3 regions of the Streptomyces sp. NPDC048338 genome follow, and region 2 is predicted to be linked to each of the others. Evidence: riboswitches for the same ligand, from Rfam matches in the RefSeq annotation. Region 2 holds a riboswitch; each other region holds the start of a gene.

What was found. A riboswitch is a leader RNA that binds a small molecule or an ion and turns the genes downstream of it on or off. The one in region 2 is predicted to bind cyclic di-AMP.
Positions count from the first base shown of each region.
Region 1: linked by a shared signal. The riboswitch ahead of ACGFZF_RS35105 (M23 family metallopeptidase) and the one ahead of ACGFZF_RS25080 (C40 family peptidase) in region 2 are both predicted to bind cyclic di-AMP.
Region 3: linked by a shared signal. The riboswitch ahead of ACGFZF_RS13715 (M23 family metallopeptidase) and the one ahead of ACGFZF_RS25080 (C40 family peptidase) in region 2 are both predicted to bind cyclic di-AMP.

Region 1 covers NZ_JBICYQ010000019.1:98,728-103,374, forward strand. The annotation lists gene ACGFZF_RS35100 (PP2C family protein-serine/threonine phosphatase) at 1-498, shown strand, start outside; cyclic di-AMP (ydaO/yuaA leader) riboswitch at 746-893, shown strand; gene ACGFZF_RS35105 (M23 family metallopeptidase) at 905-1,972, shown strand; gene ACGFZF_RS35110 (aldo/keto reductase) at 2,070-3,014, shown strand; gene ACGFZF_RS35115 (PrsW family intramembrane metalloprotease) at 3,118-4,428, opposite strand; gene trmB (tRNA (guanosine(46)-N7)-methyltransferase TrmB) at 4,550-4,647, opposite strand, start outside.
Region 2 covers NZ_JBICYQ010000011.1:107,956-112,602, reverse strand. The annotation lists gene ACGFZF_RS25090 (ATP-dependent Clp protease proteolytic subunit) at 20-652, shown strand; gene ACGFZF_RS25085 (hypothetical protein) at 660-965, shown strand; cyclic di-AMP (ydaO/yuaA leader) riboswitch at 1,280-1,477, shown strand; gene ACGFZF_RS25080 (C40 family peptidase) at 1,481-1,957, shown strand; gene ACGFZF_RS25075 (ATP-binding protein) at 2,204-2,632, opposite strand; gene ACGFZF_RS25070 (8-amino-7-oxononanoate synthase) at 2,851-4,014, opposite strand; gene bioB (biotin synthase BioB) at 4,159-4,647, shown strand, end outside.
Region 3 covers NZ_JBICYQ010000005.1:106,568-111,214, forward strand. The annotation lists gene ACGFZF_RS13705 (pitrilysin family protein) at 1-880, shown strand, start outside; gene ACGFZF_RS13710 (M16 family metallopeptidase) at 907-2,274, shown strand; cyclic di-AMP (ydaO/yuaA leader) riboswitch at 2,486-2,653, shown strand; gene ACGFZF_RS13715 (M23 family metallopeptidase) at 2,666-3,436, shown strand; gene ACGFZF_RS13720 (GntR family transcriptional regulator) at 3,619-4,302, shown strand; gene ACGFZF_RS13725 (HPr family phosphocarrier protein) at 4,483-4,647, opposite strand, start outside.

The DNA of each region.
Region 1 (4,647 bases), on a different contig from region 2:
GCGCTGACCCGGGAGGGGACCCGCCGGGACGACCTGGACGCCTTCGAGGGCTTCACCACCGCCGTCCTGGCCGAGATCCCCCGCGGCGACGGTCTCGTTCGAGTCGTGAACCGTGGCCACCCCGAGCCGCTGCTGCTGCTCCAGGACGGGGCGCTGGAACATCTGGAGCCGAGCCAGGCCGCGCTGCCGCTCGGCATGGGCGCGCTGGCCGCCTGGCCGGACCGGGCCGACGAGACCCCCTACCCGCCGGGCTCGACACTGCTCTTCTACACCGACGGGCTGTCCGAGGCGCGCGACGCGGCGGGCGCCTTCTACGAGCCCGGCGGCCGCCTGGCCGGGCGGATCTTCCCCGGTCCGGAGGAACTGCTGGACGCGCTGGTCGACGACGTCCGCCGCTACACGGGCGGCGGATCGACGGACGACATGGCGCTGCTGGCCGTGGGCCGCCCGGTGCAGGGCCAGCCGGAGCGCCGCCGGACGATGCCGGTGGTGCCCTGAGGCGGCCACCCCGGTCCCGGAGACCCGGCGGGGTGACCATGCGTAGTCGCGAGGTACCGCTGCGATAACAATTGATGCAACGTCAGATAAGGAGTCTCGAACGGATGACTCCTGAGCGGCGGTCAAATCGCCCTGTAGTGCATCAATCTCTTGAACGATCAAGAGGAACAGCTTGGAATCGGACCCCCGTGTCTATTAACGTTCGATAACGCAGCGCGGTCGTCCCAGTCGTCGCAAGAGACGGCACCGTGCGCACGCGCCGAATTCCGAAAGGGAACCGGGGAACCACCACTTGGGGTGAATCGGACACTCTCGCACCTGTGCGAGGGCGCCCGTAGGAGACCTTCCTGCTCCGAACCCGTCAGCTAACCCGGTAGGCGGCAAGGAAGGAAAGGAGTACGCCTCCGTGGCGTCCAACACCCCTGCCCCCGAAGCCCCCTTCCATGCGTTCGGTGCCTCGGGTGCCGCCGGGACCGACCCCGACGGCGCGGCGGGCGAGTGGAACCCCACCGAGGAGACCCTCCGCCAGCAGAGCCGGGCCGGTGGCCGCCACCGGGTCGTCAAGCAGCGCTCGGGCTTCGCCCGTTCCTCCACCGTCCTCGGCGTCGGTGTCATCGCGGCCGTCGGCGCGGGCGGCCTGGCCACCGCGCAGGAGAAGCCGCCGGTCTCCATAGCCCTGCCCGACCTCGACCTGCCGGACGCCGAGGACCTGCCCGGCGTCGGCGCGCTGATCTCCGGCGACGAGGACCGGAACACGACCGCCGGCTCCGGCAACGACCTGCACGCGCTCACGGCCTCCGTCGGCGCGCCCGTCGACGGCGCCGACCGCAAGACGGAGGGCGGCGACGCCGGCGAGGCGCTGCGCGCCCGCATCCTCCAGCAGGCCGAGCAGCAGCAGGCGTCCGCCGACGCCGCCGAGAAGGCCGCGACGGAGAAGGCGGCGACCGAGAAGGCCGCCGCGGAGGCCGCGGCCCAGGCGGACGCGGCCGAGAAGGCGGCGGCCGAGGCGAAGAAGAAGGCCGAGGCGGAGGCCGCGGCGAAGGCCGAGGCCGAGCGCCTGGCCAAGCTCGCCGCCAGCTACGCGCTGCCCACGTCCTCGTACACGCTCACCTCGACCTACGGCGAGTCCGGCTCGATGTGGTCCTCCGGCTACCACACCGGCCTGGACTTCGCGGCCCCCACGGGCACGCCGGTCAAGGCGGTGCACGGCGCCACGGTCAAGTCGGCCGGCTGGTCGGGCTCGTACGGCTACCGCATCGTCCTGGAGCTGTCGGACGGCACCGAGGTCTGGTACTGCCACCTGTCCTCGATGACCGTCGGCGTGGGCCAGTCGGTCGGCACCGGCGACACCATCGGCCGCGTGGGCGCCACCGGCAACGTCACCGGCCCGCACCTGCACCTGGAGGTCCACACCCCGGGCGGCGACGGCGTCGACCCGGCGGCCTGGCTGGCGAGCAAGGGCCTGTCGGTCTGATCCTCCCGGGGACCTCCCCGGCCACGGCGGCCCTGGCGACGAACCCCGCGCCAGGACCGCCGGAATAGCGGCCCCGCCGCCGGTCGTTCACCGACCCATGACCTCTCTTCGCCCGCTGGGCTCCTCCGACCTGCACGTCTTCCCGCTCGCGCTCGGCGGCAACGTCTTCGGATGGACCGCCGACGAGGCGCAGTCCTTCGCCGTCCTCGACGCCTACGCCGCCGCCGGCGGCAACTTCGTCGACACCGCCGACTCCTACTCCGCCTGGGCCGAGGGCAACCAGGGCGGCGAGTCCGAGACGATCGTCGGCAGGTGGCTGGCGTCCCGCGGCAACCGCGACGAGATCGTCGTCGCCACCAAGGTCGGCGCCCACCCCTCGTACAAGGGACTCGCTCCCGTCACGATCAAGGCGGCGGCCGAGGAGTCACTGCGCCGGCTCGGCACCGACCACATCGACCTGTACTACACGCACTTCGACGACGAGTCCGTGCCCGTCGAGGAGATCGTCACCGCGCTCGACCAGCTGGTGAAGGACGGCAAGGTCCGTGCCGTCGCCGCGTCGAACATCTCCCCGGCGCGGCTGCGGGCCTCCCTCGACTTCGCCGAGGCCGAGGGACTCACCCGCTACGTCGCGCTCCAGCCGCACTACAACCTGGTCTCCCGCGACACCTACGAGGGCGAGCTCCTGGACACCGCCGAGCGGGCCGGACTCGCGGCCGTGCCGTACTTCGCGCTGGCGTCGGGCTTCCTGACCGGCAAGTACCGGCAGGGGACCGCGGTCGACAGCGCCCGGGCCGCGGGGGCGGGCCGGCATCTGGAGACCGAGCGGGGCCGCACGGTGCTCGACACGCTCGACGCCGTGGCCCGCGCGCACGGGGCCGAGCCCGCCACGGTGGCGCTGGCCTGGCTCGCGGCCCGGCCGACCGTCGCGGCGCCGATCGCCTCGGCGCGTACGGTCGAGCAGCTGCCGGCCCTGGTGGCGGTCGCGGACCTGGTGCTCGACGAGGCGGAGCTGGCGGCACTGGACGCGGCCTCCGCCTGAGCGTTCGCCCCGCGGGGCGGGGCACAGGGGGCGCCGGCAGGGTCGGCCCCGGGGGCCGTCCGGTCGTTCCCGGGAGACCGGGATGATCCGACGGGACGGTTCCTCAGCTGCGGTACGGGTTGTAGCCGCCGTAGTCCAGGTACTGAGGCGGCGACCAGACCCGGCCGGTCGCCCGCGCCGCATAGGTCAGCGCGGGCGAGGCGACGGCCCTGCGCTGCCAGAGGTGGTGGAGCAGTTCCTGCTCGCGCGCCGTGAAGTCGGGGTCCGCGTCACCGCGCTGGGCGCGGTGGCGCAGGAACGCGAGCGTCGTCGCGAAGGCCTCGTACTCCCCGACCGCCTGCGCGGCCGGCCGGCCGTACGTCCGGGCGGCGAAGGAGCGGGCCATCGAGCGGGCCCGCATCGAGGAGAGGGCGAGCGGCTCGGACGGGGAGAGCCAGCCGGCCGCCGCGTACGCCGGGAGCTGGCCGGATATCGTGCGCAGCTCCCGCTGCCGGCTCCATATCGCCAGCCAGGTCAGCAGCCCGAAGGCGGGCACCATGAACATGCCGTAGACCACGAGGAACCCCCAGGCCGCGTAGACGGCCGAGCCGTTCCACAGCGCGTGCATCCCCATGGCGAGGACGAGGCCGGCCACCGGCAGCAGGATCCGCCGGACGCGCTTGCGCCGTGCGACGAGCGCGGCGAACCCGAAGCCCAGGCCGGTGAGCACGGTGAACAGCGGATGCGCGAACGGCGACATCACGACCCGCACGAAGAAGGTCCCGGCGGTCATCGAGCCGAGGCCGGACGTGCCGATCTCCTGGTCCTCGCCGAAGGCGCGGCCGAGATAGAGGATGTTCTCGGTGAAGGCGAATCCGGTGGCGGTGAACCCGGCGACGACCACCCCGTCGACCAGGCCGGTGAAGTGCCGGCGGCGCAGCAGGAAGATCAGCAGGATCGCGGCGGCCTTCGCGCTCTCCTCGACGACCGGGGCGACGACGGTGGCGCCGAGGGCGTCCGCGGAGGCCCGGTCGGCGGTGGAGGTCGCGATCCAGCGGACCGCGAACGTGTTGGCCGTCAGTGCGACGAGCGCCGCGGCGAACGCGCCCCAGGCGAAGGCGAAGATCAGGTTCTTCCACGGGCCGGGTTCGACGCGGTCGAGCCAGCAGAACGCGGCCAGCAGCAGCGGGACGGGCAGGACGGCGAGACCCAGCCCCACCAGGAACCCCTCGGTTCCCGTCTCCTCCCGCACCATCGCGAGGATCACCAGGGCGCAGAGCGCGAGCAGGGTGATCACCGTGACGGCCCGGACCACCTTGCTGCGCCAGAAGGCCCGGCGGGGCCGGTAGCGCCAGTGGGCGCGGTCCGGGACGGCGGGGAACGCGGGCTCCTCGGTGTCCCGGGCGGGCACGGGTACGGCTACGGGGTTCGACACCGTACGACCCTAACCAGCGGGAGTGACAGCCCGCGAGGGAGTTCCAGGGGGTGTCTTGTCGATCAGGCCGGAGACGGAGCCGCAGGACACCGCGAGCCCGGCAAGATCGGCAAGACGCCCCCTAGATCCTCTGGAAGAGGAGGTCGTGCACGACGTGTCCCTTGTCGAGACCCTGGCCCTCGAAGCGGGTGAGCGGCCGGAACGCGGGGCGGGGGGAGT
Region 2 (4,647 bases):
CTCCGGGAGGCGCCCCACCATGTACCGACCCGACGCCCGCTACGTGCTGCCCGAGTTCACCGAGCGCACCGGCCACGGCACCCGCACCCTCGACCCCTACTCCAAGCTGCTCGACGAGCGGATCGTCTTCCTGGGCACCCCGATCGACGAGACCTCGGCCAACGACGTCATCGCCCAGTTCCTCCACCTGGAGTACGCGGCCCCCGAGCGCGACATCTCCCTCTACATCAACTCCCCCGGCGGCTCCCTCAGCGCGATGTCGGCGATCTACGACACGATGCAGGTCGTCACCTGCGACATCGAGACCACCTGCCTGGGGCAGGCCGCGTCCGGCGCCGCCGTCCTGCTGGCCGCGGGCACCCCCGGCAAGCGGATGGCGCTGCCCGGCGCGCGGATCGTGCTCCAGCAGCCGTCGATGGACGAGCCGGCGCAGGGGCAGCCGAGCGATCTCGACATCCAGGCCAGGGAACTGCTGCGGCTGCGCACGATGGTGGCCGGCATGCTGGCCACCCACACCGGCCGAAGCCGCGAGCGGATCGACGCCGACATCGACCGGACGACGGTCCTCGACGCCGCGGCGGCGACCGCCTACGGACTGGTGGACCACGTCGTCCGCAACCGTGCCGCGTCCGGCGGCGCCGGGGGGCGGTGAGCCGGCCGTGGTCCCCGAACTGCCGCCGCTGCCCGCGCTGACGCGCGCCGAGGGCGAGCTCGTCGACGCCTACCTCGAGGTCGTGGACCTGCTCGGGCGTATCAATCCATCCAGGACATTGCATACTTATGGGGCGTTGCGTGCGGCGCAGGCGCTCGTGGGCAGGGCGACGGCCCTGCGCGACGCGCTGACGACCATGCACCTGCGCGGCGAGAGCGAGGTGCACACCGAGACGCTGGCCCACGCGCTCCGCGTGCTGGACGGGGAACGACGGTCCGGACGGGTCACCGTGTCGGAGCCGCCGTCGAGTTGACATTCAGGCGTGTCGTGTCGAGGTCCGGTCGGCCCAGTGCGACCGCAGAAATCCTCCCCCGTACGGCGTAGTCGACGAATCGACATGTGGCTGGGGCGAGTTGCGCGAGAGGTGCACACATCTGGCGGAATCGGATGTTCCTCCGCTGGTACGAGGCTTGCTGACCACCCTTCGGAAGATCACGAAACCTGCTTGTCCACCCGAATGGATCAGTCGTGAGGAGCCTCACATATCGCCGTTTCAGCTCGGTTTTCGACCGGTTCGTGGGTCAAGATCCCTGACGACGACAAGCCCCCGCCACCGCGGCGGGGCGGTCCGGGCGGACGCCGAGTCCTGCCGCCGTCCCGGATGTCTGGTCGACAGGAGTGGATCGGCAGGAGTGGAGGACCCGAGCAGTACGGAACGGCCGGCCAGTGGGGCCGTTCCTTGGGGTGAAGCCGCAGCCGCGGCCGGGCAACTTCGCCAGTCCGAACCCGACAGGTCATCCTTCACAGGCGGCTGACGAAGGGTTGCGCATGACTGCGCAGATTCATGTCCCGTCCCTGCTGTCCCGGGCCGGAGCCGTCTCGGCTCTCACCCTCGCCGCCGTCGGCGGCACGCTGCTGGCACCAGGTGCAGCGCCGGAGGCCCAGGCCGCCACGACGTACGCCGGCAAGGCGCTGAACGTCGCGGCGTCGAAGAAGGGATCGCCGTACAGGTACGGAGCGAGCGGGCCCACCAGGTTCGACTGCTCGGGGCTCACGCTCTACTCGTACAGGAAGGCGGGCAAGTCGCTGCCCCGAACCGCGCAGCAGCAGTACAACAAGACCCGGCACATCGCCGCCTCCGGCAGGCAGAAGGGCGACCTGGTCTTCTTCCACTCCGGGGGGAGGGTGTACCACGTGGGCATCTACGCCGGCAGCGGCAAGATCTGGCACTCCCCCAAGACCGGCTCCTGGGTGAAGCTCGACCGGATCTGGTCCTCGAAGGTCTACTACGGCCGGGTTCGCTGACACCCTCGCAGGAGACCCTCCCACGGCCTCCTACGACCCCCTGACGGCCGCTCAGGACAGCGGGCGGCCTGCCCGGCGGGTCCCACGACGGGGACCCGCCTCCTGACGAAGGGCGCGACGGCCGACGGGCCGGAGGGTGCGGCGGCGCCGCCGCACCCTCGCACACCGACCGAGGCCCCGTCCGGGCCCCCTAGGGCCTGTCTTCAAAGTAGCGCCGCGAGCCAGGCGGGACTTTGAAGACACCCCCTAGTTCGGGGTCGCCGTCCACGGGAGGTTGATCCAGACGGTCTTGCCGCCCTCGTCGGTCGGCGTGACCGAGAGGCGGCCTCCCGCCTCGGCGGTGAGGATGCGGATGATGACCATGCCCCGGCCGTTGTCCTGCTGGACCGCCGCGGGCAGGCGTCTCGGCCAGCGGGGATAGCTGTCGGTGACACCGATGTGGAGCTGTTCCTCGCGCACCAGACGGACGTCGACGGTGAACGTGGGCGACTGGCCGAAGGTGTGCTGGACGGCATTGGTGGCCAGCTCCGACACGATCAGCCGGACGGTGTCGGCGGTGTCGCTGCCGCCCGCGAGCCCCCATCCGGTCAGGACGTCGGCGACGTACCTCCGGGCTTCGGAGACCGAGGCCGGATCGCTCGGCAGAGTGACGGTTGCTTCCTGGTGATCTGCCATGGCGACGCTGTCCCTTTCCCACCGGGGCCAGCCCCGGATTGCGCTTCGCGCCAGACTGCCACTTCTCGTGCCACCATGAGGGTCGATCCACCAAGATATGCATATATCTATCGCCCGAAGCGGTGAACTCTGCTACAGGCAGGGGATTTTGAGGGCGTGAGGCAGGTGGTGACGCCCGGCACGCGTACGGCGCGGGCGGGAACGGCGGAGCCGGTGCGTCAGGCCGGTGGGGCCGTACGGAGGATCGTCGAGACCGCCTTGCCGATCTCCAGGTCCGTCAGGTCCGCCCGGGCCGTCAGCCGCAGGCGCGAGATGCCGTCGGGCACCGACGGGGGACGGAAGCAGCCGACGGCCAGGCCCTGTTCGCGGCAGTCCGCCGCCCACCGCAGCGCCGCGTCCGGCGACGGGGCGCGTACCGAGACGACGGCCGCGTCCGGGCGCGCGGCGGTCAGGCCCGCCTCGGTGAGCAGCCGGTGCAGGGTGGTGGCGACGGTCCGGGCGCGGCCGGCGAGCGCGGGCTCGTCCTGGATCAGGCGCAGGCCCGCGAGGGCGGCGGCCGCCGCCGCGGGGGCGAGGCCGGTGTCGAAGATGAAGGTCCGGGCCGTGTTGACCAGGTGCTCGATGACGCGGGCCGGACCGAGGACGGCACCGCCCTGGCTGCCCAGTGACTTGGAGAGGGTGAGGGTGGCGACCACGTCGGGGTCGCCCGCGAGGCCGGCCTCGTGCAGCGCGCCCCGGCCGCCGTGGCCGAGGACGCCGAGGCCGTGGGCGTCGTCGACGACGAGCGCCGCGCCGTGTTCACGGCACGCCTCGGCGTGTTCGGCCAGGGGGGCCTTGTCGCCGTCGACGGAGAAGACCGAGTCGCTGACCACGAGGGCCCGGCGGCCGTCGTGGGCGCGCAGCGTCTTGCGCACCGCCTCCGGGTCGACGTGCGGGACGACGGCGGTCTCGGCGCGCGAGAGCCGGCAGCCGTCGACGATCGAGGCGTGGTTGCCCGCGTCCGAGACGATGAGCGCGTCGCGGCCGCTCAACGCGGTGAGCGCGGCGAGATTGGCGGTGTAGCCGGAGGAGAAGACGAGGGCGGCCTCGAAGCCGCAGAACTCGGCGAGTTCGCGTTCGAGCCGGGCGTGCAGCCGGGTGGAGCCGGTGACGAGACGGGAGCCGGTGGAGCCCGCGCCCCAGCGGCGGGCGGCCTCGGCGGCCGCCTCGGTGATCTCCGGGCGCCGTGTCAGGCCGAGGTAGTCGTTGCTCGCCAGGTCGAGGAGCTCCGATTCCGCGGAGCGCGGCCGCAGCGTACGGACGAGCCCGGCGTCCGCTCGCCGGCGCGCCTCGGCTTCGGTCCAGTCGAACGCGGTGCGGCGCGTGTCCTCGTCCCGATGCATGAGGCAGATCCTTTTGTAGGCAGCGCACAGACCCTAACGCTCCGCGGGCAAGGTCAGGGTGTGGCCATGCCCACACATCAAACGGCCTCGTTTGTTCAGTTCCTCCTTGGCCGCGGGGTGTGCGGTAAGCGAGGATCAGCCTTTATGGACCTGCTGAACACGCTGGTGGACAAGGGGCTTCGGCGCGAACTGCCGACCCGTGAAGAAGCGCTCGCCGTGCTGGCGACCTCCGACGACGAACTCCTCGATGTGGTGGCCGCGGCCGGCAAGGTGCGCCGCCAGTGGTTCGGACGCCGGGTGAAGCTCAACTATCTGGTCAATCTGAAGTCCGGGCTGTGCCCCGAGGACTGCTCGTACTGTTCGCAGCGGCTCGGCTCCACGGCCGGGATCCTCAAGTACACCTGGCTGAAGCCCGACGAGGCCTCCGAGGCCGCCGCGGCCGGTGTCGCGGGCGGCGCGAAGCGGGTCTGCCTGGTGGCGAGCGGCCGCGGTCCGACGGACCGGGACGTGGACCGGGTCGGCAAGACCATCGAGGCGATCAAGGAGCAGAACGAGGGCGTCGAGGTCTGCGCGTGCCTCGGTCTGCTCTCGGACGGCCAGGCGGAGCGGCTCCGGGCCGCGGGAGCCGACGCG
Region 3 (4,647 bases), on a different contig from region 2:
CGCCTTCGAGCGGCTGACCGCGCTGGCCTACCCGGACGGCCACCCGTACCACCACACCCCGATCGGCTCCATGGCCGACCTGGACGCGGCCACCCTGGAGGACGCGCGGGCCTTCTTCCGCACGTACTACGCGCCGAACAACGCGGTGCTGTCGGTCGTCGGCGACATCGATCCGGCGCAGACCCTCGCCTGGATCGAGAAGTACTTCGGCTCCATCCCGTCCCACGACGGCAAGCTGCCCCCGCGCGACGGCACCCTGCCCGACGTCATCGGCGAGCAGCTGCGCGAGGTCGTCGAGGAGGAGGTCCCGGCCCGCGCGCTGATGGCCGCCTACCGCCTGCCGCACGACGGCACGCGCGAGTGCGACGCCGCCGACCTGGCCCTGACCGTCCTCGGTGGCGGGGAGTCCTCCCGGCTGCACAACCGCCTGGTCCGCCGCGACCGCACGGCCGTCGCCGCCGGCTTCGGGCTGCTGCGGCTCGCGGGCGCCCCCTCGCTCGGCTGGCTGGACGTCAAGACCTCCGGCGGCGTCGAGGTGCCCGAGATCGAGGCCGCCGTCGACGAGGAGCTGGCCCGCTTCGCGGCCGAGGGCCCGACGCCGGAGGAGATGGAGCGCGCGCAGGCCCAGTTGGAGCGCGAGTGGCTGGACCGGCTCGGCACCGTCGCCGGCCGTGCCGACGAACTGTGCCGCTTCGCGGTGCTGTTCGGCGACCCGCAGCTCGCCCTGACCGCGGTGAACCGCGTCCTGGACGTCACCGCCGACGAGGTGCGCGCGGTGGCCCAGGCCCGCCTGCGTCCGGACAACCGCGCGGTCCTGGTCTACGAGCCGGTCGCCGCCGAGCAGAGCGACAGCGACGAGGAAGAGGGAGCGGAGCAGTGACCGACGCCGCCGCGTCTTTGACGAGCATGGAGTTCCACCCGCAGCCGACGCCCGGTGCGGCCCGCCCCTGGGCCTTCCCGGCCCCGGACCGCGGCGCGCTGGACAACGGCCTGACCGTGCTGCGCTGCCTGCGCCCGGGCCAGCAGGTGGTGGCCGTGGAGATCTTCCTCGACGCCCCGCTGGACGCCGAGCCCGAGGGCCTGGACGGCGTGGCCACCATCATGGCCCGCGCCCTGTCCGAGGGCACGGACAAGCACTCCGCCGAGGAGTTCGCCGCCGAGCTGGAGCGCTGCGGCGCCACGCTCGACGCGCACGCCGACCACCCCGGCGTCCGGGTGTCCCTGGAGGTGCCCGTCTCCCGGCTGCCCAAGGCCCTCGGCCTGGTCGCCGAGGCCCTGATCGCGCCGGCCTTCGTCGAGACCGAGATCGAGCGCCTGGTGCGCAACCGGCTCGACGAGATCCCGCACGAGACGGCGAACCCGGGGCGCCGGGCGGCCAAGCAGCTCTCCAAGGAGCTGTTCCCGGCCGGCTCGCGCATGTCCCGGCCGCGGCAGGGCACCGAGGAGACGGTCGCCGCGATCGACGCCTCGGCCGTCCGTGCCTTCTACGAGGCCCACGTCCGCCCCGCCACGGCCACCGCCGTCGTCGTCGGCGACTTCACCGACGTGGACGTGGACAAGATCCTCGCCGAGACGCTGGGCGCCTGGACGGGCGACACCGCCGAGGCCCGCCCCGTCCCGCCGATCACGGCCGACGACACCGGCCGGGTGGTCATCGTGGACCGTCCCGGCGCCGTCCAGACCCAGCTGCTGATCGGCCGCGTCGGGGCCGACCGGCACGACCGCGTATGGCCCGCCCAGGTCCTCGGGACGTACTGCCTCGGCGGCACGCTCACCTCCCGCCTGGACCGCGTGCTGCGCGAGGAGAAGGGCTACACCTACGGTGTCCGGTCCTTCGGGCAGGTGCTCCGCTCCGACGGCGCGGGCAACGGCGCCTCGATGCTCGCCATCAGCGGATCCGTGGACACCCCCAACACCGGACCGGCACTTGACGACCTGTGGAAGGTGCTCCGCACCCTCGCCGCCGAGGGTCTGACGGACGCCGAGCGGGACGTGGCCGTGCAGAACCTCGTGGGCGTGGCGCCGCTCAAGTACGAGACGGCCGCCTCCGTCGCCGCGACGCTCGCCGACCAGGTCGAGCAGCACCTTCCGGACGACTACCAGGCGCAGTTGTACGCGCGGCTGGCCGAGACGGGCACGGTCGAGGCGACCGCCGCCGTCGTCAACGCATTCCCGGTGGACCGTCTGGTCACCGTCCTCGTTGGCGACGCCGCCGCGATCGCGGACCCGGTCCGTGCGCTCGGCATCGGCGCAGTGACCGTCGTCTCCGGCTGATTGCCGAGACCGGTGGCCGAAAAGGCACGGCAGCGGGACCCCGATCGAGTGGTATGTCGGGGTCCTCTGCTTTGTCCGGAATGGAGGGCTGAGTGATCGTTTGCCCTGTGGCATGTCTTACAAACGGGCCTGTCTGTTTGGCGATTGAAAGACGGTCCGCTTAGCTTCGTTCCGGCTGTCCGCCAGTTGCACCCGCCGCGCCCGCGGCATCGGACAGTCATCGCCGAGTCCCCGTCAGGCGCGAGCCTGGGGAGCCGGGGACCCACAACGAAGTCCCTGGGGTGAATCGGACGCCTTCGCACCCGTGCGGAGGGGCCCGTAGGAGACCTTCCTGCTCCGAACCCGTCAGCTAACCCGGTAGGCGAGAAGGAAGGAAAGGATCAGCCACTACATGGCGTTCACCCGTGCCACCGGGAAGCATCGTGGACCGAGCCGTATGGCGCGCCGTGGCGCCGGCATCGCCGGCATCGCCACCCTCGCCACCACCGGCGTCATCGGAACCCTCGCTTCCCCGGCGCTCGCCGCCGACACGGAAGCCCCCTCGCTGGAGGACACCGGCCTCAACCAGACCGTCGTCGCCGACGTCCTGGCGGACACCGTGAGCGCCCAGGCCGCCGCCCAGGAGCGGGAGGCCGTCGAGGCCGCCGCCCGGGAGAGGGCCGCGGCGGAGGCCAAGCGCAAGGCCGAGGCCCGCGCCAAGGAGATCCGCCTGGCCAAGGAGCGCGCGGCCCGCGAGGCCGAGCGCAAGCGCCTCGCCTCCTTCCAGCTCCCCGTCGCCGGTTCGTACGTCAGCACCGGCTACAAGACCGGCGGCTCGCTCTGGTCCTCCGGCAGCCACTCCGGGGTCGACTTCCACGCCTCCTCGGGCACCAAGGTCGTCTCCGTGGGCTCCGGCACCGTCGTGGAGGCCGGCTGGGGCGGCGCGTACGGCAACAACATCGTCATCCGGATGCACGACGGCACGTACACCCAGTACGGTCACCTCTCGGCGATCAGCGTCTCGGTCGGCCAGACCGTCACCCCGGGCCAGAAGATAGGTCTCTCGGGGTCGACCGGTAACTCCACCGGTCCCCACCTCCACTTCGAGGCCCGCAGCACCGCCGAGTACGGCTCCGACATCAACCCGATCGCGTACCTGCGTGCGCGCGGTGTGAGCGTCTGAACCCCGCCCGCGTCAGAAAAGCCCCGGCTCGTACTGAGCCGGGGCTTTTTTGCAGGCCAAAAGAAATCCATGGGCCGACGGTGGCCTTCGGAAATATCCCTCTGCTGCAATAGAGTTCACGAAGGGTCGGCGAACAGGCGTCCATCGGATGGGTTTCGCGCGGATTAAGGCGGAGGTCGAACATGCGCATTCCCGCGCACTCGGTATGCACGGCGATCCGGGACGACATCGTCTCCGGTGTCTTCGAGCGCGGCAGCCGGCTGACCGAGGAGCAGCTGGCGCGCCGCTACGGAGTCTCCCGCGTCCCGGTCCGCGAGGCCCTGCGCACCCTGGAGTCGGAGGGGTTCGTGGTCACCCGCCGGCACGCCGGGGCCCATGTCGCCGAGCCCACCGAGCAGGAGGCGGCGGACCTGCTGGACATGCGGGCCCTGCTGGAGCCGCTGGGCGCCGCGCGCGCGGCGCAGCGCCGCACCGAGGCCCATCTCAAGGTGCTGCGCGGCCTGGTCAGGCTGGGCCAGGAGCGGGCCAGACGGGGGCAGGGCGACGATCTGCGGTCCCTGGGGGGCTGGTTCCACGAGACCCTGGCGCAGGCCGCCGGCAGTCCGGCCCTGACGGCGCTCCTCACCCAGCTCCGCCACAAGATCGCCTGGATGTACGCGATCGAGCCGGCGGCGCAGCCGGTGGAGGAGTGGGCGGAGCACGGGGCGATCGTGGACGCGGTGGCCCGCGGCGACGCCGAGCGGGCGCGGGCGCTGACCGCGCTGCACGCCGAGCGCTCGCTGGCGCGGCACCGTCCCAAACGGTCCGGGCACGGCCGTGTGAGGCCTTCGCAACATGCCGTAAACACCGCGAGCATCCGGAATTAACGGCGGCGCCGTATACAAAGACAGTGAATACGGGGGCCGGATATCGTGCTGCCCGAAATTCGGTGTGCGCATTTCCTGGGCGGCGATCAATGGCCCGTACCGCCCCGGATGAATCCGGAATGGACGAAGGAGCCGCACCCGCCGGAATTCGGACGGATGCGGCTCCCGCGTGAGGTGTCGTCAGACGGTCTCGGGAAGCTCCTCGAGCCCCTCGGCAACCAGCTTCGCCAGACGGTCCAGAGCGACCTCGGCGCCGTCGGCGTCCGAAGCGAGCACGATCTCCTCGCCGCCCTGCGCACCCAGGCCGAGCACCGCGAGCATGGACGCGGCGTTCACCGGGTTGCC